Regions from separate parts of the Kribbella sp. NPDC048837 genome, predicted to be linked through region 2. Evidence: riboswitches for the same ligand, from Rfam matches in the RefSeq annotation. Region 2 holds a riboswitch; each other region holds the start of a gene.
What was found. A riboswitch is a leader RNA that binds a small molecule or an ion and turns the genes downstream of it on or off. The one in region 2 is predicted to bind cobalamin.
Positions count from the first base shown of each region.

Region 1 (5,209 bases), on a different contig from region 2:
GTGTCGCACGGCCTCACAATGCGGTTGTTCTGCATGCGCTGGTTCCACTGGTCGGTGCGGTTCTTCGAGACGTTGCGGAACCCGGACAACGCCGAAACACGCGTCCTGCTGCGCCAGCCGGATTTCCGGTACAAGCTGGACCGGCCGTTCGAACAGTGGACACACTACGAACCGACGGAACGGGAGCGATCGGCATGGTTGTAGAACAGACGCGGGATGCGGTGCTCGAACTGCTGGCGAGCCTCACACCCACCCAGCTCGAGAAGATCAAGGCTCCCTTCGACACGCCCGACCACCAGCAGTGGACGTACCTGCCCGGTGCCGTTCCGGGCCTGCCGCTGCACGAGCTGTCCGCGGAGCAGGAGGCGCTGGCGGTGCGCCTGCTCGGACTCGCCTACAGCGAGCGCGGCCTGGCCGACTTCCGTGGCGTGATGGCGGCCGAGATCATCGTCCGCGGTCTCGCCGATCCGATGGAAGTCGCGGAGCGCGGCGGCTGGGCCGGTTCGACGGTGGGCGATCGCTACTACCTGCGCGTGCTCGGCGACCCGGCCGGGACCGAGCCGTGGGCCTGGCGGCTGAACGGTCACCATCTCGCGCTGCACGTCACGCTCGTCGACGGCGCCATCTCGTTCACCCCCCAGTTCTTCGGGTCGAACCCGGCCGAGGTCCGCACCGGCCCGTACGCCGGACGCCGGTTCCTGGCCGCGGAGCAGGACCTCGGCTTCCAGCTCCTGCACGCGCTCGAGCCCGGCCAGCTCGCCGTCGCCCTGGTCTCCGACGCCGCACCGGACGACATCCTGACCCGCCACGACCCGGTCGCCGACGCGTCGCTGCTCCACCGCGGTCTCGCGTACGGCGACATGACCGCGGACCAGCGCCAGCTCCTCAGCCTCCTCATCGGTCAGTACGTCGGCCGCGCCGCCGGACCGATCGGCCTCCAGACCTGGCAGGACATCACCGACCGCGGCATCGAACGCCTCACCTTCGCGTGGGCCGGCGAGACCGAGCCCGGGGTCGGCCACCGCCACTACTACTCGATCGCCGGCCCCAGCTTCCTGGCCGAATACGACAACACCCAGGACGACGCCAACCACATCCACTCCGTCTGGCGAGACCTCCGCAACGACTGGGGCACCGACCTCCTAGCAGCTCACTACGCCATGCACAGCTGAACACTCATCTGTGCACCGGCCTGAACTCGTGGGTGATCGTCCACGTCGCGGTGCGGTGGCCGAGGCGGTTGGCGTCGGTCATCGCCTTCCGGAAGTGGAAGCCGAGCCAGATCCTGGCATTCATCGTCTCGGCATCGAGGACCGCGGCGCTGTCGTAGTGCCGGGTCGTCATGGTCACCGAGGAGGAGATGTCCAGGTCGATGGACCGCGCACCGAACAGATAGCTGAACACTCCGGTTGCCGCGCCGGTGCCGGATGCGTGCCCGCTGACGTAATCCGGATAGGGCGGGGTCTGGAGCAATGACATCCAGGTGGCGTCGGGTGTGGTCGCCCGGTTCCCGTCGGTGTCGGCCAGCCGGATCGCCGTGATCGGTCGCCAGTAGGCGTAGTCGTACTTGGACCGCCAGCACGCGATCAGCGCATCGGCGATGCTCGTGCTGAGCAGGGCGAACGCCCGGGCGCTGTCGACGAGGTTCATCCCGCGCGCGGCGACCTGCCCACGAAGTGCCGTCTGGTACTGCAGGACGGCGTTGGCGTTCCAGAACAGTGCGGTCTCGGTCTGCCACGCGGTCCGGGTGGATCCGACCAGCGCACCCTTGGCCTTCACCTCGGCGAAGTCCCGAGCATAGGCCTTCGACGTGATCGGGTAGGGGCCGGACAGCCGGAACTGCGTCGGCGATCGGAGTGCCAGCGGTACGACGAATCCGAGCCAAGGCGCGAGCATCGGCGCCAAGGCATCAGGTGTCGGGCGCCAGACTCCCGGGGCGGGCGTCACCGTCAGCTGGATGTTCGCGCCTCGGCCGTCGTCGGCCCGCGCTCGGATCAGCTTCTCCGCTGCGTGCCGGCCGACCTCGGTGCCCCGGACCTTGGCGCGGCTGTCGGGGATGGCGGCGAGCGACGCGGCATAGTCGGTGGCGAGGTTCGCGGCCGAGGCCGGGAAGTAGTACCGCAGGACGTCGTACGCCGCCGTCGCGGCCGCCGCGTCCGAGGAGGCCGGGCCGCGGACCTTCGGTTGCTTCAGGTACGGCTCGTAGCGGCCCTCGATGGCGACCACCGCGTCGTACACGGCCAGCGACACGAAGCCGAAGTACAGACTCCCGACCGGGACCGAGGTCGCGTTCTCGGTGTAGATCGTCCGGCCGGCGATGGTGTTCCACTGGGTGATCACTGCCGGGTTCGAGTGGTTGCCGCCGGCCTGACTCGGCACGGCGGTGAGGGCGGGAGCAGCCAGACCGGCCGTCAGGACGACGACCAGAAATCTCCAGAACTTCAAGCGCATGATTGCCTCCTTCAGGTGACGCCGGGCTGAACGGCTTGCGCTGAAGAAGACGTTGTCGTGCGACGCCGGGGGGCGTCCGCAGTACAAACCCTTGGCATTCCGGCCTACACCTGTTGTCCGCTCGGGTCAACGGCGAAGCCTGCGCCCGGTGGCCGGAGTGGTCGTCGGCTAGAGTCGGCTCGTCATCGACGGCATCAGCAGGAACCCGGTGTGAGTCCGGGGCGGTCCCGCCACTGTGAGCCCCTTGTCGAGGGGGAGTCAGGAACTGCCGCCGTCGTACCTCCGAACGGGGCGTGGACACCCCGAGGAAGGACCGGGCGCGCGTGCCTGCCAACCTGCTGCTGCTCTCCACCGCCGATACCGATCTGCTCGCCGCTGCCGAGGCGGAGGCCGGCTGGACGGTCGCCAACCCGGCCCGGCTGGAGCTCGACCAACTGGCTCCGCTGCTCGACGCCGCCGAGGTCGTCGTGGTCCGCCTGCTCGGCGGCCGGCGGGCCTGGGAGGAGGGGCTCGGCGCGGTGATCGCGTCCGGCAAGCCGGCCGTGGTGGTCAGCGGTGAGGCCGCGCCGGACGCCGAGCTGATGTCGCTGTCGACCGTCCCCGCGGGTGCCGTGACCGAGGCGCTGGCCTACCTCCGCGAAGGCGGCTCCGGGAACCTGCGCAACCTGGCCGGCTTCCTGCGCGACACGCTGCTCCTGACCGGTGACGAGTTCGATCCGCCGCGCGCCCTTCCGGCGTACGGCGTGCGCGGGGAGTACGTCGAGGACGACCGGCCCGTGGTCGGGATCGTCTACTACCGCGCGCACGAGATCTCCGGCAACACCGCCTTCGTCGACGCGCTCGCCGCCGCGGTCTCGGCGGCGGGTGCGCAGCCGCTGCCCGTGTACTGCGGGACCCTGCGCGGACTCGATCCGACGTCGACCGAGAACGCCGGACTGTTCGAGCTCCTGCGCAAGTGCGATGTCCTCGTCACGACGCTGCTCGCCGCCGGGGGATCGGTCGCGGCCAATGCGAGTGCCGGCGGCTCCGACGACGCGTGGGACGCCGGTGCGCTCGCCTCCCTCGACATCCCGCTGATCCAAGGCCTCGCCCTGACCTCGACCCGCGAGCAGTGGCTGGCCAGTGACGCCGCGGTCAGCCCGCTGGACGCGGCGACCCAGGTCGCGATCCCGGAGTTCGACGGGCGCCTGATCACGATCCCGTTCTCGTTCAAGTCGTACGACGCCGACGGCCTGGCCCGGTACGCGCCGGATCCGGAGCGGTGTGCCCGGCTGGCCGGGATCGCGGTCGCGCACGCCCGCCTGCGCCACGTGCCCGCTCGGGACAAGCGGCTCGCGCTGGTGTTGTCGTCGTACCCGACCAAGCACGCGCGGATCGGGAACGCGGTCGGTCTGGACACACCGGCGTCGGCGGTCGTGCTGCTCGGGCAGCTGGAGCAGGCCGGGTACGACCTCGGTGGGCTCGACCTCAGCGAGCTCCAGGGCGCGGAAGGCGCCGACGGGCTGATCCACCGGCTGATCGCGGCCGGTGGTCACGACGTCGACTGGCTGACCGACGAGCAGCTGGCGTCGGCGGTCGCCAAGATCCCGCTGCAGGTCTACGCGGAGTGGTTCGGGCGTACGCCGGAATCGTTGCGCGAGGCAATGACCGGGGCCTGGGGCGCGGCGCCCGGTCAGCTGTACGTCGACACGTCCGGTGACGAGCCCGCGATCGCGCTGGCGGCGCTGCGGTTCGGGAACGTCGTACTGATGATCCAGCCACCGCGTGGTTTCGGCGAGAACCCGGTCGCGATCTACCACGACCCGGACATGGCACCGTCGCACCACTACCTGGCGGCGTACCGCTGGCTCGAGGCTCCGGTCGAGGAGGGTGGCTTCGGCGCGCATGCCGTCGTACACCTGGGCAAGCACGGGACGCTCGAATGGCTGCCGGGCAAGGGCATCGGGATGGCGGCCGACTGCGCGCCGGACGCCGTCCTCGGGAACCTGCCGATGGTCTACCCGTTCATCGTCAACGACCCCGGTGAGGGGACGCAGGCCAAGCGGCGCGCGCACGCGACCGTCGTCGACCACCTGGTGCCGCCGATGGCGCGGGCGGAGACGTACGGCGACATGGCGAAGCTGGAGTACCTGCTCGACGAGTACGCGACCGTCTCGGCGCTGGACCCGGACAAGGTGCCGACGCTGCGGGCGCAGATCTGGACGCTGATCCAGGCAGCTCAGCTGCATCACGACCTGCACACGTCCGAGAAGCCGGAGGACGACGACTTCGACGAGTTCGTCCTGCATCTCGACGGGTATCTGTGCGAGATCAAGGACGTGCAGATCCGCGACGGGCTGCACATCCTCGGTGGTGCGCCGGCCGGCGAGGCCCGGGTCAACCTGGTGCTCGCCGTACTGCGGGCTCGCCAGCTGTGGGGTGGGTCGTACTCGATCCCCGGCCTGCGGACCGCGCTGGGGGAGACCTTCGGTGTCGACGAGGCCGAGCTGCTCGCGAACCCGGGTCGGGCGGCCGACCTGGCCGATCTCGCGACGCTGGCGGATCTGCCGGCGGTGAGTGGCGCCGATGGTGTCGACCTGCTCGAGGCGGTGGCGCGGAAGCTCGTCGTCGGGATGGAGACGCTGAGCTGGGACGCCGCGAAGGTCCCGGTCGTCGTGGCCGAGGTGCTGGGTCGGTCGTCGGAGCAGGTCGAGTCGTCGCTGACGTTCGCCGCGACGGAGGTCGTGCCGCGGTTGGCGCGCACCGGCGACGAGCTGAC
Region 1 covers NZ_JBVJHF010000003.1:545,935-551,143, reverse strand. Annotated here, with positions in the region: gene ACZ6O0_RS18240 (phosphoglycerate mutase family protein) at 1-204, shown strand, start outside; gene ACZ6O0_RS18235 (DUF3500 domain-containing protein) at 195-1,172, shown strand; gene ACZ6O0_RS18230 (vanadium-dependent haloperoxidase) at 1,177-2,451, opposite strand; cobalamin riboswitch at 2,610-2,738, shown strand; gene cobN (cobaltochelatase subunit CobN) at 2,775-5,209, shown strand, end outside.
Region 1: it holds a riboswitch for cobalamin, as region 2 does, so the genes downstream of both, cobN (cobaltochelatase subunit CobN) here and metE (5-methyltetrahydropteroyltriglutamate--homocysteine S-methyltransferase) in region 2, are expected to answer to the same signal.

Region 2 (5,209 bases):
GATCCGCTCGGTCTCGCCGACGGCGCGCGGGCGATGTCGGATCTCGCCGAGCTGGACGCGTTGGCCGAGCAATTGGCTCAGTCGTACCCGGGTGCGCGGCTGGAGGACATCGACCTCGACGCGCTCACGCGGCAATTGGGTGACGAGGCAACGGTCGATGCCCGGCGGCTGTCCGAGCTCGAGCGGCAGCTCCGCGATCAAGGGCTGATCGAGCGGGCGCCCGACGGTTCGTTGCGGTTGTCACCGAAGGCCTTGCGGCAACTCGGTCAGACCGCGTTGGCCGACGTACTGCGGACTGCACGGGGCTCCGGTGAACGCGACGCGGCGAACGCGGGCGCGGCCGGTGAGCTGAGCGGGTCCACGCGGCAGTGGGAGTTCGGCGACACCCAGCCGTGGGACGTGCCGCGAACGGTGCGGAACGCCGTACTGCGGACTGCCACGCGCAGTGGGTCCGTCAAGCTGGATGTGGCGGATGTCGAGATTGCGGAGACCGAACACCGGGCCAGGGCCGCGGTCGCGTTGCTCGTCGACACGTCCTGGTCGATGGTCCAGGAGGGTCGCTGGCTACCCATGAAGCGGACGGCGCTCGCGCTGCACCAACTGATCTCGACGCGCTACCGCAACGACGCGCTCCAGCTGATCACCTTCGGCCGGTACGCCGGAGTCGTCGAGCTGCCGCAGTTGATCGGGATGGAAGGCACCTGGGAGCAGGGCACCAACGCGCATCACGCCCTGTTGCTGGCCGGCCGCCACCTGCGCCGGCACCCGGACGCGCAGCCCGTCGTGCTGATGGTGACCGACGGCGAGCCGACCGCGCACCTGGAGCCGGACGGTACGGCGGAGTTCTCGTATCCACCCGAGCCGGCGACGTTGCGGAAGACGATCTTCGAGGTGGACCGGCTGGCCAAGCTCGGCGCCTCGCTGACCGTGTTCCGGCTCGGCGACGACCCGCGGCTGAACGCGTTCGTCGATTTGCTCGCCCGCCGCAGCGGCGGCCGCGTGCTCGCACCGGACGCCGACGGCCTCGGCGCCGCGGTGGTCGGCGACTACCTGCGCACCCGCCGGAAACTGTGAGCTGTGGGCACCTTGACAGGTGCCCACAGCAACATCATTCGATCAGGCCCTGGCGGCGCGGGCGGCCTCGACCAGGTGCCGCAGCGCGGGGACGACCTCGTCGTACCCGCGCGTCTTCAGACCACAGTCCGGGTTGATCCACAGTTGCTCGGCGGGCGTAGTGGCGAGGGCCGCCCGGATCAGGGCGGTGAGTTCCTCGGTGCCCGGAACGCGTGGGGAGTGGATGTCGTACACCCCCGGCCCGACGCCACGCCGGAAGCCGGCCGCGGCGAGATCCTTCAGCACCTCCATCTTCGATCGAGCCGCCTCGATCGTGGTCACGTCCGCGTCCAGCCCGTCGATCCCGGCGATCACCGCACCGAACTCCGAGTAGCACAGATGCGTGTGGATCTGGACGCCCGCCGGCGCACCACCGGTCGCCAGCCGGAACGCACCGACCGCCCAGTCCAGGTACGCCTTCTGTTCCGCGGTCCGCAGCGGCAGCAGCTCGCGCAACGCGGGCTCGTCCACCTGCACGATCCTGATCCCGGCCGCGACCAGGTCGGCCACCTCGTCGCGGATCGCCAGAGCGACCTGGTCGGCCGTGACGGCGAGCGGCTGGTCGTTACGGACGAACGACCAGGCCAGGATCGTCACCGGCCCGGTCAGCATGCCCTTCACCGGCCGCTCGGTCAGCGACTGCGCGTACGACGCCCACGGCACGGTCATCGGGGCCGGTCGCGACACCTCGCCGTACAGGATCGGTGGACGGACGCAGCGGCTGCCGTACGACTGCACCCAGCCGTGCTTGGTGGTCGCGAAGCCGTCCAGCTGCTCGGCGAAGTACTGGACCATGTCGTTGCGCTCGGGCTCACCATGCACGAGTACGTCGAGACCGAGCTCCTCCTGCAGGCCGATCACCCGCGCGATTTCGGCCCGCATCCGCTCGTCGTACGTCGCGGCGTCGATCCGCGCGGTCCGGAGGTCGGCGCGGGCCTGGCGGATGTCCGCGGTCTGCGGGAAGGAGCCGATCGTGGTGGTCGCGAGTGCGGGCAGTCCGATCGATTCCTGTGCGATACGGCGTTCGTCGTACGGCGGCCGCTGTCGATCCGCGGGACGAATCGAGGCGGCCCGGTCGCGGACGGCCTGCTCGCGGACCAGGTTGGATTCCTCGACCGGTCCGCCGGGTGTGTTGCCGAGGTCGACCAGGACCCCCTCGTCGAGGGCTCGGCCGAGTACGACGACCTCGTCGACCTTCTGTCGCGCGAACGCGAGTCGCTCGCGGACGCGTGGATCCAGCTCGTCCTCCGCGTCCACGTCGTACGGCACGTGCAGCAGCGAGCAGGAGGTGGAGACGGCCAGCTGACCGACCGATCCGAGCAGCTTCGCGCAGGTGGAGAGCGCGTCGCCCAGGGGAGTGCGCCAGATGTTGCGGCCGTCGACCACTCCGGCGACCAGCGTCTTGCGGCGGAGGCTCGGGAGTACGGCGAGTTGGTCGACGAGGCCCGGAGCGGACAGGAGTTCGACCGCGAGACCGTCGACGGCGGTCGACGTCAGCACGGGCAACGCCGGGCCAGGGTCACCGAAGTACGTCGCGACGAGCAGGCGTGGGCGGTCCGTGAGTGAAGCCAGGCGGTCGTAGGCGCGGCGCAGTGCGTCGAGCTCGGCCGGGGTGCGGTCCTGGACCAATGCGGGCTCGTCCAGCTGCACCCACTCCGCTCCGGCGGACTCGAGTTGGCTGAGCAGGTCGGCGTACGCGTCGAGTAAGCGGTCGAGCAGGCTGAGCGGTTCGAAACCCGGTGTGACCGACTTCGACAGCAGCAGGAACGTGAGTGGTCCGATCAGGACCGGGCGGGTGTCGACGCCGAGCTCGCGTGCGGCCGCCAGGTCCTCGAGGGGCTTGGCCGGATCGAGCTCGAAGGTGGTGTTCTCGCTGAGCTCGGGGACGAGGTAGTGGTAGTTGGTGTCGAACCACTTGGTCAGTTCGAGTGGTGCGACGTCGTCCCGGCCGCGGGCCATCGCGAAGTACGTGTCGAGGGTGGAGCGGCCTTGGAAGCGGTCGGGGACGACGCCGAACAGTTGCACGTGGTCGAGCATCTGGTCGTAGTACGAGAACGTGTTGCCGGGGAGTACGTCGAGGCCGCGGGCGGTCAGGTCGCGCCAGGTGTCGGCGCGCAGCCGATGGGCGGTCGCCTCCAGTTCGGTGGCGTCGATGGCGCCGGACCAGTACTTCTCGACGGCCTTCTTGAGTTCGCGGGCCGGGCCGATCCGTGGGTAGCCCAGGACCGTCTTGATGGTGTTCACGTCTCTCTCCTCGCGAGCGTGCCGATGGTTCGGCGGATCGCGGAGAGACCGTGCCGGTGGCGGTCGGTGCGGTACAGCCGACGAGCCATGGCTCCGGGCCGGGTCCTCCCACGAGACCGCCGTTCCCGCGCGCACCGGTTGGTGCGCGCACCGGCGGCAGGTCTTCGGACTCACGGGCGGACCGGTCGCTGACCGGTGGACCTACTGGCCGTCGCTTCCCGGACGCTGGGGCGTCCAGTGCTCGTGACGGCGGTCGTTCCCGTTCACCGCTGCGGGGCAGTCCCGGATTCCCACCGGGTTCCCTCTTGCCTCGCCCGATCACAGATCTCATGACCGCGCGAACCGTCGGCGTCTCCGAGCGTACGCGCGTCCGCCGCGTCTCGCCGTGTCCCGCCGTACACCGAGACGAACACCACTACCGGACTCTCCGCGCGATCCCCGGATCCGGCGTCCCGCCCCGCAGGAGCTCCGCCAGCATTTCGATCCCGTCGAGAAGCCGGGGCCCCGGCCGCGCGAAGTACCCATTCGCATCCGCCGCCCACACCGCAACCCCCGCCGGGAGCACACCCAACAGTTCCTCCGCCAGCCGAGCAGCACCATCCAGCCCAAACCCACACGGCGCGACAACCACGATCTCGGGTCGCTTGGCGCCGACCACGTCCCAGGTGATCTCCGCCGAACGCTGACCCGCGGACCCCAGCACGCTGATCCCACCCGCCAACTCCACCATCTCCGGCAACCAATGCCCCGGCGCGTACGGCGGATCCGTCCACTCCAGCAACGCAACCTGCGCCGGCTCGCCCTGTGCCTGAGCGCTCCTTCCTAGATGACCGGCTACCTCCCGGAGCCGGTGGCGGAGGTCGTCCACCAACGGTGCCGGGTCTCGGTCGATTGCTTTGCCGATGGTTTCGATGGAGGTGAGGACCTCTTCGAGGGTGTGGGGGTCGGTGGTGACCACCTCGGCTCGGCAGCCCAGGTAATCGAGGGCTTCGGCGACGTTCGTCACGTCGATCGCGCAGACCTTGCAGAGGTCCTGAGTGATGACGACATCGGGATCGAGTTCGCGGAGCGCGCCGGCGTCGAGGTGGTAGAGGTCCTCGCCGGCCGCGACCCGCTGCCGCACGAACGCGTCGATCTCACCCGGCGTCAGTCCCTCGGGGAGTGCGGTCGTCGACACGATCCGCCGGGTCCGCGCGACGGCCGGGTAGTCACACTCGAAGGTCACGCCGACCACGTCCGCACCGGCGCCCAAGGCGAAACAGATCTCCGTCGCCGACGGCAGCAACGAGACGATCCGCACGCCCGAAGCCTACCCGCGAGCCGCGCTCGGCGGGTGATCCGCACGGCCCGGAACGGTCCCGCGGGCTCGCCCGCAAACCCGCCCGGCGAACCCGGGTGACCTTGACGAAAAGCCGGTTTCAGGTCGCCGCGAGGTTTCGTCGGTGAAGGGGTGGATTGTCTTGCGTTGTCAATGGGGGAAGGGTTTTCCGGCCTTCGACCTGTGGGCAGGGTCACGTCGGCATCGTGAGACCAGTGTTCAACTGGACTGGTTTTCTGGCTTACTCTGAAAACACGCCCCCGCCACCGGAGTCGATGGGCCAGCGGACCACCACACCGCGACTCACCAGCACCGCCCGAACCAAGGGAGTGACAGTGCCGAAACTCGTCTACGACTTCGCCGAAGGCAACAAGGACATGAAGCAGCTGCTCGGCGGCAAGGGGGCGAACCTGGCCGAGATGACCAACCTCGGCCTGCCGGTGCCACCCGGTTTCACGATCACCGCCGACGCCTGCCGCGCGTACCTGGCCACCGGCGCGGTGCCGCCGGAGCTCGCCGACGAGATCGACCACC
Region 2 covers NZ_JBVJHF010000008.1:426,246-431,454, reverse strand. Annotated here, with positions in the region: gene ACZ6O0_RS34300 (vWA domain-containing protein) at 1-1,074, shown strand, start outside; gene metE (5-methyltetrahydropteroyltriglutamate--homocysteine S-methyltransferase) at 1,117-3,357, opposite strand; cobalamin riboswitch at 3,496-3,719, opposite strand; gene ACZ6O0_RS34290 (TroA family protein) at 3,773-4,657, opposite strand; gene ppdK (pyruvate, phosphate dikinase) at 5,011-5,209, shown strand, end outside.

Region 3 (5,209 bases), on a different contig from region 2:
GGTCCTACGAGCTCTACTTCCCGGATCCGCTGGTCGGGCGCGCCTTCGACCTGAGCGACGACGTCCTGGCCGCCTTGGAGGACGCCGCCGGCGACCTCGCCCGGCTCGACGCGACTGCCGCTGTGCTTACCAACAGCGAGGCGCTCGCCCGGCTGCTGCTGCGGGCCGAGGCTGTCGGGTCCTCGCAGATCGAAGGACTGGTCGTCGGTGCACGCCGCCTCCTCAAAGCCGACGTCCTCCGTGGTCGACCCGGCAACACACCCAGTGACGTCACCGCCGAGGAGGTGCTCGGCGCCGTCGACGCGATGACCTGGGTGACCGACTCCGTCCAGGCCGGCGACAAACTCGAGGTCGACCACCTGCTCGAAGCGCACCGGCGGCTGATGGCCCAGTCCCCCACCCCCGAATTCGGCGGGGAGATCCGCTACCTGCAGAACTGGATCGGCGGCCGCTCCCCCGCCGAGGCGTACTACGTCCCGCCGCCGGCGCACCTGATCCCCGACCTGCTCGCCGATCTGATGACGTTCGTCCGCGAGTCGCGGCTGCCGGTGCTGGCCAAGACCGCCATCGCGCACGCGCAGTTCGAGACGATCCATCCCTTTGCCGATGGCAACGGCCGGACCGGGCGCGCGTTGATCCACCTGATCCTGCGGGCCGACGGCCTGGTCTCGCGGACCGTGCCACCGGTGTCGTTGTCGCTCGCCACGCACGCGGCGCGGTACATCGAGGCGCTCACCGACTTCCGTTACGTCGGGCGGGCGACCACCGCCAAGGCTCGCTCGGCGGCGAACCCGTGGCTGCGAATGTTCGCGATGGCGTGCAGTCATGCGACCGCGGAGGCGGCTCGCTTCGAACAGACCGCCACCGATCTCAAGACCGCCTGGCGCGAGCGAGCCGCTCCGGTCCGCGCGGGCTCCGCGACCGAACTGCTGATCGAGGCACTGCCCGCGGCTCCAGTCCTCACCCTCACCGCGGCCGCGCAGCTCATCGACCGGTCCCAGCAGGCCGCCAACCAGGGACTGACCCGGCTGGTCGAGGCGAAGGTCCTGCGCGAGATCACCGACGGCCGCCGGAACCGGGTGTACGAGGCGCCGGAACTGATCGACGCCTTCACGTTGCTCGAGCGGCGCTTCGCCAGCCCTGCGGCCGATACCAGGATCCAACCGCCTAGCAGACCCGTGCCGTCGAGGCCAGAACCAACACACCATCCGCATTGACTTTCTCCTCCCCGTCGGGACACAATTCGAACACATGTTCGATCGCGTCTCAAATCGAGGCGCCGTGACGGGGAGCGTGAGAACCGTGATGCCGGAGCCGTTCGACTGGGACATCCTGCACCGCCCTTCGGCGATGGCGATGGTGCGAGGCCAGCTCGGCTTCAGCTGGATGGTGCTGTCCGGCCGGCTCGCCCAACTGACCGACGAGCAGTACTTCTGGCGACCGAGCAGCGAGGCACTGACCGTCGTCCGGCGGCACTACGCCGGCCGGTTCCGATCGCTCGGATCCGGCGAATGGGTCGCGCAATGGCCGGACGAGCCGGATCATCGCGGCCCGCGCACGATCGCGTGGCTGATCGCCCACCTGACCGAGACCTTCTTCGAGCGCTGGGAGTGGACCTTCGGCGAGAGCCGGCAGGGCCGGGCCGACATCACCCTGCACGGCAACGCGCGGGATGCGGTCGCCTGGCTGACGCACTGGGTGGACGCGTGGCAGGAATCGATCGCCGCACTCGACGAGGAGCAAGTGATGACGGTCGGGCTCAGCCAGGCGACCGAGCTGGACGCGGGCGAGCCGTTCGGCCACGTCGTTCTCCGGCTCAATCGCGAGCTCATCCACCACGGCTCGGAGATCATGACGCTCCAGGATCTGTATGCGGTCGCCGCGTGACGACCGGCCGCCGGCGCGACACGCCGCGACACGCGCGGCGCGGCGCGGCAATGCCACGAATTGTCGGAGCGACCACCTAGCATCACTACTGCTGGTGGTTCGGAGCGGCTGGCACCACAAGATGTGGGTCACTCCGAGGCAACAGGGGAATCCGGTGCGACTCCGGAGCTGCCCCGCAACGGTGAGCGGAGACCTTCCGCGAGTCCGGATACCTGCCATCGGCGCGCGCACCACCGGTGCGCGCGGTCCGAGACCTCGCGGGTGGGTCGCAGGGCGTGACGGCAGTGTTCCCGGCCGGTGCGGCCGTGTCGTCGTGCGCCTGCCCGCGCAGTGGTCGAGGACCTCCGACACTCGTGTGGAGAGAGCTTCTGTGACCATCGCCTCGTCCTCCCGGGCCGCCGACCAGGCCGGCCCTGATTTCTCGGCAGACCTGCCGATCGAGCTGACCGTCGTCCGCCGCGACGGCAGTAGCACCGCGTTCGACCCGAGCAAGATCTCCGTGGCCATGAGTAAGGCGTTCCTCGCTGTCGAGGGCGCCGGGGCCGGCGCCACTCACCGGGTCCGCGACCTGGTGGCCGACCTGACCGGCCGGGTCGTCGGCGCCCTGACCAGCCGCGGTGACGCCCGCCGCAGCGTCCAGGTCGAAGACATCCAGGACCAGGTCGAGCTGGCGCTGATGCGCGCCGGTGAGCACCAGGTCGCCCGCGCGTACGTCCTTTATCGCGAAGAGCGGACCAGGGCCCGCACACCCGCCGACCCCGCCGGGGTCACCGAGAAGCCGACGCTGACGGTCCGTGCGGCCGACGGCAGCCGGGCACCGCTCGACACCGACCGGCTGCGGGTGATCGTGGCCGAGGCCGCCGCCGGGCTCGACGCGGTCGACCCCGAGCTGATCCTCGACGAGACCCTCGGCTCCTGCTACGACGGCATCGCGCAGCACGAGGTCGAGCTCGCGCTGGTGATGGCCGCCCGGTCGTACGTCGAGACCGAGCCGCAGTACAGCTTCGCCGCGTCCCGGCTGCTGCTGGACCAGATCCGCCGCGAGGCCCTCGGCCGCGTCCACGGTGAGCCCCGGCAGGCGAGCCAGGCCGACATGACCGCGGCGTACGCCGAGTACTTCCCGCGCTACATCGAGGTCGGCGTCGAGGCCGGGCATCTCGACCCGGAGCTCGCCAGCTTCGACCTGGCCCGGCTCGCCGCCGCGATCCGGCCCGAGCGCGATCTGGACTTCACCTTCCTCGGTCTGCAGACCCTCTACGACCGGTATCTGCTGCACATCGACAAGGTTCGCTTCGAGCTGCCGCAGGCGTTCTTCCTCCGGGTCGCGATGGGGATGGCGCTGCGCGAGGACGACCGCGAGGCGCGGGCGATCCAGTTCTACGAGCTGCTCAGCTCGTTCCGGTTCATGTCGTCGACGCCGACCCTGTTCAACTCCGGGACCACCCGGCCGCAGTTGTCGTCGTGCTTCCTGACCACGGTCGACGACGACCTGGCCGGCATCTTCCACGGCATCCGCAACAACGCACTGCTCGCGAAGTACTCCGGCGGCCTCGGCAACGACTGGACCCCGGTCCGCGGGATCGGCGCCAAGATCCGCGGCACCAACGGTGAGTCGCAGGGCGTCGTACCGTTCCTGAAGATCGCCAACGACACCGCCGTCGCGGTGAACCAAGGAGGAAAGCGGAAGGGCGCCGTCTGTGCCTACTTGGAGACCTGGCACATCGACGTCGAGGAGTTCCTCGACCTGCGCAAGAACACCGGCGACGAACGCCGGCGGACCCACGACATGAACACGGCGAACTGGGTGCCGGATCTGTTCCTCCAGCGCGTTGAGGCCGGCGGCGACTGGACACTCTTCTCCCCCAACGAGGTCCTCGACCTGCACGATCTGTACGGCGCGGCCTTCGCCGAGGCGTACGTCGGGTACGAGGAGGCCGCCGACCGTGGTGAGATCCACGTGTTCAAGCGGGTCAAGGCCGTCGACCTGTGGCGCCGGATGCTGACGGTGCTGTTCGAGACCGGGCACCCGTGGATCACCTTCAAGGACGCCTGCAACGTCCGCTCGCCGCAGCAGCACGACGGCGTCGTCCACTCGTCGAATCTGTGCACCGAGATCACGCTCAACACGACCGTCGACGAGACCGCGGTCTGCAACCTCGGCTCGGTCAACCTGGTCGCCCACCTGACCGCGGACGGCCTCGACGCCGAGCTGCTCCGGGACACGGTGAAGACCGCGGTCCGGATGCTCGACAACGTCATCGACGTGAACTTCTACACCACCCCGGAGTCCGAGCGGGCGAACCAGCGGCACCGCCCGGTCGGCCTCGGCCTGATGGGCTTCGCCGACGCGCTGTTCGCGCTGCGGATCCCGTACTCCTCCGACGCCGCGATCGAGTTCGCGGACCGCTCGATGGAGCAGATCAGCTACCACGCGATCGAGGCGTCCAGCGACCTGGCCGCCGAGCGCGGCCGCTACTCGACGTATGACGGTTCGCTGTGGAGCCAGGGGACCCTGCCGATCGACTCGCTCGAGCTGCTCCGGACCGCCCGGGACGGCGACGTGATCGTTGATGAGGGCAAGCAGTTGGACTGGGACGCGCTGCGGCAGAAGGTGCTGCGCGACGGCATGCGCAACTCGAACGTGATGGCGATCGCGCCGACCGCGACGATCTCCAACATCTGCGGCGTGAGCCAGTCGATCGAGCCGGCGTACAGCAACCTGTTCGTGAAGTCGAACATGTCCGGTGAGTTCACCGTCGCGAACCCGTACCTCGTCGCCGACCTGAAGGCGCGGGGCCTGTGGGACCAGGTGATGGTGTCGGACCTCAAGTACCACGACGGCATCCTGACCGGGATCGAGCGGATCCCGGCTGACCTGCGCGAGCTGTACGCGACCGCGTTCGAGATCGAGCCGCTCTGGCTGATCAAGGCGGCGTCGCGCCGGCAGAAGTGGATCGACCAGGCGCAGTCACTCAATCTCTACATGGCTGCACCGTCCGGCCGTGCGCTGGACGAGTTGTACAGGTCGGCTTGGCGCTATGGCCTCAAGACGACTTATTACCTGCGTTCCCAGTCAGCGACTCACGTGGAGAAGTCCACGCTGAAGGGCACCGACGGCCGGCTGAACGCCGTACCCGTCTCGGTGCCGTCGCCGGTGCCGGCCGACCTGCCGCTTCCTGAACCCACCGGAGCCGTCTGCTCCATCGACGACCCCGACTGCGAGGCCTGCCAGTGACCAACACCGTGAACTCCACCGGCCTCGGCTCGCTCGCCGTCGGGGCGTCCCGCGTCGAGGTCGCCGACAAGGCGATGATCAACGCGC
Region 3 covers NZ_JBVJHF010000006.1:201,827-207,035, forward strand. Annotated here, with positions in the region: gene ACZ6O0_RS27570 (Fic family protein) at 1-1,217, shown strand, start outside; gene ACZ6O0_RS27575 (DinB family protein) at 1,306-1,887, shown strand; cobalamin riboswitch at 1,966-2,121, shown strand; gene ACZ6O0_RS27580 (ribonucleoside-diphosphate reductase subunit alpha) at 2,264-5,122, shown strand; gene ACZ6O0_RS27585 (ribonucleotide-diphosphate reductase subunit beta) at 5,119-5,209, shown strand, end outside.
Region 3: it holds a riboswitch for cobalamin, as region 2 does, so the genes downstream of both, ACZ6O0_RS27580 (ribonucleoside-diphosphate reductase subunit alpha) here and metE (5-methyltetrahydropteroyltriglutamate--homocysteine S-methyltransferase) in region 2, are expected to answer to the same signal.

Region 4 (5,209 bases), 290 kb from region 2:
GTCGGTATGAAGGAACAGCGGCCACCCGAACGCCAGCAGCCCGACCAGCGTGGCAACGACCATCGTCGCCGTGCTGCGTGGCTTCAGCCGGACGAGTCTCACGACGCACGTTCCAACGCGGTCGCGACCTCACCGACGGTCAGGAACGGCAGTGGGGCAAGGATCTTCGCCACCTGCGGGGCGAACGCCGGGGACCCCGCGATCACCTCGGCCGTTGGGCCATCGCTCACCAGCTCACCCTCGGCCAACACCATGACGCGGGTAGCGACCTCGGCCACCATCTCCACGTCGTGCGTCGACAGCACGACCGCATGCCCGGCCGCGGCCAGCTCACGCAGAATGCCCACCAGCCGGCGCTTGGCGCCGTAGTCCAGCCCTCGCGTGGGCTCGTCCAGCAGCACCAGCGGCGGAGCGCCACACAGTACGACGGCCAGCGCCAGACAGAGCCGTTGTCCCTCGGACAGGTCTCGTGGGTGCATCGAGACGTCGATGTCCGGCGCCAGCCGATTCAGCAGCGCCCGGCAACTCCCCGCCGGCACGCGGAAGTCGGAGTCGGCGGTCGCACACTCGTCGGCGACCGTGGCGGCGTACAGCACGTCAGCCGGCTCCTGCGGCACCAGTCCGACCGCCTTGACGAGCTCGGCGGGCTTGGTACGCCGTGGGTCCGCACCAGCGGCCACCGCCGTACCGGAGCGGACCGGGCCGATGCCCACCAGGGCGTTGAGCAGGGTCGACTTGCCGGCGCCGTTGCGGCCCATCAGTGCGACGAGTTCACCGGCCTTGATGCTGACCGACACCCCGCGGAGAGCCATGAAGGTGCCGTAGGCAACGACCAGGTCGGTGCACCGCGCGAGCTCGGCACCGGGGACGGCCGACGACCGCTGCGGCGCGGTGGAGTCCAGCTGGCTTCGCAAGGTGACAGCAGCCCGCCGGGCGTCGCGTACCGACAACGGCAGGGGAGACCAGCCGGCCAGCCGTCCCAGCTCCACGACCGGCGGTGCGACCGGTGCCGTGATCATCCGATCGGCCGGAAGCCCGGTGGACACGGCAGCCGCGCCACCCGGTACTTCGATCACGCGGTCGGCGTACTGGATCACTCGCTCGAGCCGGTGCTCGGCCATGACCACGGTGACGCTCAGGTCGTGCACGAGCCGCTGGAGCGCAGCCAGCACCTCCTCAGCGGCCTGTGGGTCCAGTGCGGACGTCGGCTCGTCCAGCACAAGCACGGCAGGATGCGAGGTGAGCGCGGCGCCGATAGCGGTCCGCTGCCGCTGACCGCCGGACAGCGAGATCAACGCCCGGTCCCGTACGTCGGCCAGCCCGAGCAGGTCCAGAGTCTCCTCGACCCGGCGGCGCATCACGTCCGGCGCGACTCCGAGGGACTCCATGCTGTACGCCAGCTCGTCCTCGACCGTGTCGGTGACGAACCCCGCCATCGGGTCCTGCCCGACCAGACCGACCACATCGGCCAGATCGCGCGGCCGGTACTCGCGGGTGTCCCGGCCGTTCACCAGCACCCGGCCGGACAGCGTGCCGCCGGTGAAGTGCGGCACCAGCCCGTTGATTGCCCGCAGCAACGTTGACTTGCCGGACCCGGTCCGCCCGATCACCAGCGCCAGCTCACCCTCGGGCACCGTGAAGCTCACGTCCCGCAGCGCCGGCTCGGCGGCACCGTCGTACGTGACCGTCACCTGGTCGAACTCGATCATGTGACCGCCCGCCTGACCACCGGCGGTGCTGCGAGCGCGGGAGTCAGTCCCACGAGTATGCCGACCACCGGCAGTAGCGGAACCGGTGGCACCACCAACGGACCCGCGAGCAGCAGACCGGCGACACCAATGGCAGCCGCGGTCACCATGGCTCCGGCAGCGATCGCGCCAGACGCGACGACGAGCCACTCGGGCAAGGCCCACGGATCTGGCCGGTAGCGGGTTCGGGTGACCCGCTGGCGCCCGATCGCCATGGCGCCGACGGACAACAGCAGTCCCACCGCCAGTGCGGCCGCGGCGAACGGGAACGCCATGGCGTCGGTCAGCAACGCATAGACCCCGAGCAGAATGCCCAGCAACCCCAGCAGAACGCAGACCGCGGTCGTCCGACGCTGCGCCAGGGGGACCTGCGCCGTACGACCGTAGCCGCGCGAGTCCATTGCGGCGGCGAGCTCCACCGACCTGTCCAACGCACCCTCCAGCACCGGCATGGCCGTCGTACGGAACGAGCCGCGGGTGCGGCCGCGCAGACGGCGGGCGGCGCGAACCCGGCGCGCGTCCGTCACGAGCTGCGGTGCGAACGTCAGAGCGACCACACAGGCCACACCCATCTCGTAGAGGGCCCCGGGCAACGACTTGAGCAGCCGCCGGGGACTGGCCAGTGCGTTGGCCGCGCCGACGCAGCAGAGCATGACGGCCAACTGGCCACCGTCGTACAACGCGGTCAGGAGTGCCTCGAGAGTGACCTCGCCGCCGAGCTTGACGCCGTTCGCCCAGTCGGGCAAGGGGATCAGCGGCAGCGTGAACAACACCGTGTTGCCCTGCGAGCGGGTGGACAGCAGCGCCTGCAGCACCACCCGGACGCCGATGACCACCAGACCGAGCTTGAGGAACGCGGCGTAGCTGTGTGCCCAGGGAGCGTCGCTCCGGCGTGCGGCCACCACGAATCCGGTGACTGCGAGGATCAGCACGAGCAGCACCGGGTTCCGCGTCCGGCTGGCCGCGACGGCCATGCCGAGCGCCCACAGCCACCAGGCCCCCGGGTGGAGTGCCCGGGGGATCGTCAGGTGATCGACAGTACGCACTTACTTGGCTGTCCGCCGGCGGTTGAGAGCCAGACCGCCGCCGGCCAGGGCGACGACGACCACGGCGGCGATGATGATCCCGGTCCACGGCGCACCACCGTCATCGTCGGAGGACGATGCGGCCGGCGAGGTCGCGGCGGTCGAGCCGACGGCGGCACCGATCTGCAGCGTCACCGGGGTGTCGGTGGCCGGGACGTTGATGTTCTTCACCGCATCGCCGCAGCCCTTGGCCGGATAGCCCGCGATGCCGCAGGTCAGGCCCTTCTCGATCCGCACCGGCGCGACCGCGCCGAGGATCTTGGCGCCGTTCGCCTGGACGTCCGTGACCACGCAGGTGCCGGTGGCCTGCCCCGGAGTCTCACCACTGGCGGCGTCTTCCGGCGTACCGGGGTCGACGACCAGCGCCACCCGCTTCTTGCCGGTCTCGGCCGGCGTCTTGCCGCAGATCGCCTCGAAGTCGCCGGCGGCACGCGGCACGCGGGGCTTGGCGCCGCCGACGGCGAACCGCCAGCCCTCCACCGCCCCGTCGGCCGGGACGACGGCGTCCGCGCCCTTCGGCGAGAAGGCCCACTGGCCCGAGCTCCACTGGTAGTAGCCCCAGAAGCGATAGCCGTCCTCGGCCTGGGCGGTGGTGGCGACGGTCCCCGCCAGCAGGAAACCCGCCAGCGTGGCGAGGACCAGTCGTACGGTCCGGTGTGCAGTCATCTCATGTCCTCGATCGGGCCAGGTCGGAGCCATGGCCCGGTGGAGGAGGTCCCGCCTGCGCAGGCAGGGTAGGGGCTCCACCCGCGGACCACGGCGGGTAGTTGAGCCTGTCGCCTGCGGCACAGTGTTCCGGCTCGCCACACGAGGTGGCCTACGGTTGCGGGTCAGCGCCGGACTCGGACCGGCTTCCCTGTGCACGCAGGAGTGGTTCGACCGAAGCCTACTCTGCGGAGGAGAGACTCATCGGGCCGTAGACCTCGCGGCCGTCCTCCAGCAGGTACACCTGGCCGACACCGCGCTCGGCCAGGTCCCGCCAGCTCTCACCGAGCCAGCTCTCCGCGTCACCCTGCGCGGAGAACTCCGCCCCGCCGACCTCACCGGGGTCGACCAGGGCGCCGCTCGCGGTCTCGAACCGCCAGCTCCAGCTCATGAGCCAGGCCGGGTCTGCGGCGAGTTCTGCGCGGTCTTGGCCGGGTCGCGCTCGACGATCCCGCCGAGGACCTCGTCGATCCGCTTGAGCAGGCCCTCCTCGAGCTTCACGCCGGAGGCCTTCACGTTCTCCACGACCTGCTCGGGGCGGGACGCGCCGATGATGGCCGAGGAGACGTTCGGGTTCTGCAGCACCCAGGCGATGGCGAGCTGGGACAGCGCCAGGCCGGCCTCGTCGGCGAGCGGCTTCAGCTCCTGCACCCGGCCCAGCACGTCGTCGTTCAGGAACCGCTTGATCATGTTCGCGCCGTTGGCGTCGGTGGCCCGGGAGCCCTCCGGCGGCTGCTGACCGGGCAGGTACTTACCGGTGAGCACGCCCTGCGCGATCGGGGAGAACACCACCTGGCCGATACCGAGCTCCTCCGAGGCCGGCACCACCTCGGCCTCGATCACCCGCCAGAGCATGCTGTACTGCGGCTGGTTCGAGACGAACGGGATGCGCAGCTCCCGGGCCAGCCGGTGGCCCTCCTGCAGCTGCTCCGCGGTCCACTCGGACACGCCGATGTAGAGCGCCTTGCCGGAGCGGACGACGTCGGCGAAGGCCTCCATCGTCTCCTCCAGCGGCGTCTCGGTGTCGAACCGGTGCGCCTGGTAGAGGTCGACGTAGTCGGTCTTGAGCCGCTTCAGCGAGCCGTTGATCGACTCGTGGATGTGCTTGCGGGACAGGCCGACGTCGTTCGGTCCGCCCGGACCGGTGGGCCAGTAGACCTTGGTGAAGATCTCCAGCGACTCGCGGCGCTCGCCCTCCAGCGCCTCGCCGAGCACCGACTCGGCCTTGGTGTTGGCGTACACGTCGGCGGTGTCGAAGGTGGTGATGCCGGCCTCGAGCGCCGCGCGGACGCACGCCTTGGCCTGATCGTTCTCCACCTGGGACCCGTGCGTGAGCCAGTTCCCGTACGAGATCTCGCTGACCTTCAGACCACTGTTGCCGAGATAGCGGAAGTCCATACCCCTGACCCTACCGGCCCGGTCAGCTCGGCTTCTCGCCGCGCTTCACCATCGGCTTCGGGAGCCGCCAGCGGCGCATCTGCATGGTCCGGCGGACCGCGTAGAACCCGAGGCCCTTGGTCGACTCCTTCGGGAACTTCACCGTCACCGCCCGCCGCAGCCCGGCCGAGAGCAGGAACCAGTCCGCCGCGATCAGCAGGATCATCACCAGGAAGAGCAGGTTGACCACGCCGGCCAGCCACGGGAACTGCGCCGAGAACACCACGCCGACCA
Region 4 covers NZ_JBVJHF010000008.1:140,949-146,157, reverse strand. Annotated here, with positions in the region: gene ACZ6O0_RS33005 (ECF transporter S component) at 1-102, opposite strand, end outside; gene ACZ6O0_RS33000 (ABC transporter ATP-binding protein) at 99-1,709, opposite strand; gene ACZ6O0_RS32995 (energy-coupling factor transporter transmembrane component T) at 1,706-2,794, opposite strand; gene ACZ6O0_RS32990 (SCO2322 family protein) at 2,795-3,499, opposite strand; cobalamin riboswitch at 3,601-3,732, opposite strand; gene ACZ6O0_RS32985 (hypothetical protein) at 3,720-3,929, opposite strand; gene ACZ6O0_RS32980 (aldo/keto reductase family protein) at 3,926-4,936, opposite strand; gene ACZ6O0_RS32975 (DUF3043 domain-containing protein) at 4,959-5,209, opposite strand, start outside.
Region 4: it holds a riboswitch for cobalamin, as region 2 does, so the genes downstream of both, ACZ6O0_RS32990 (SCO2322 family protein) here and metE (5-methyltetrahydropteroyltriglutamate--homocysteine S-methyltransferase) in region 2, are expected to answer to the same signal.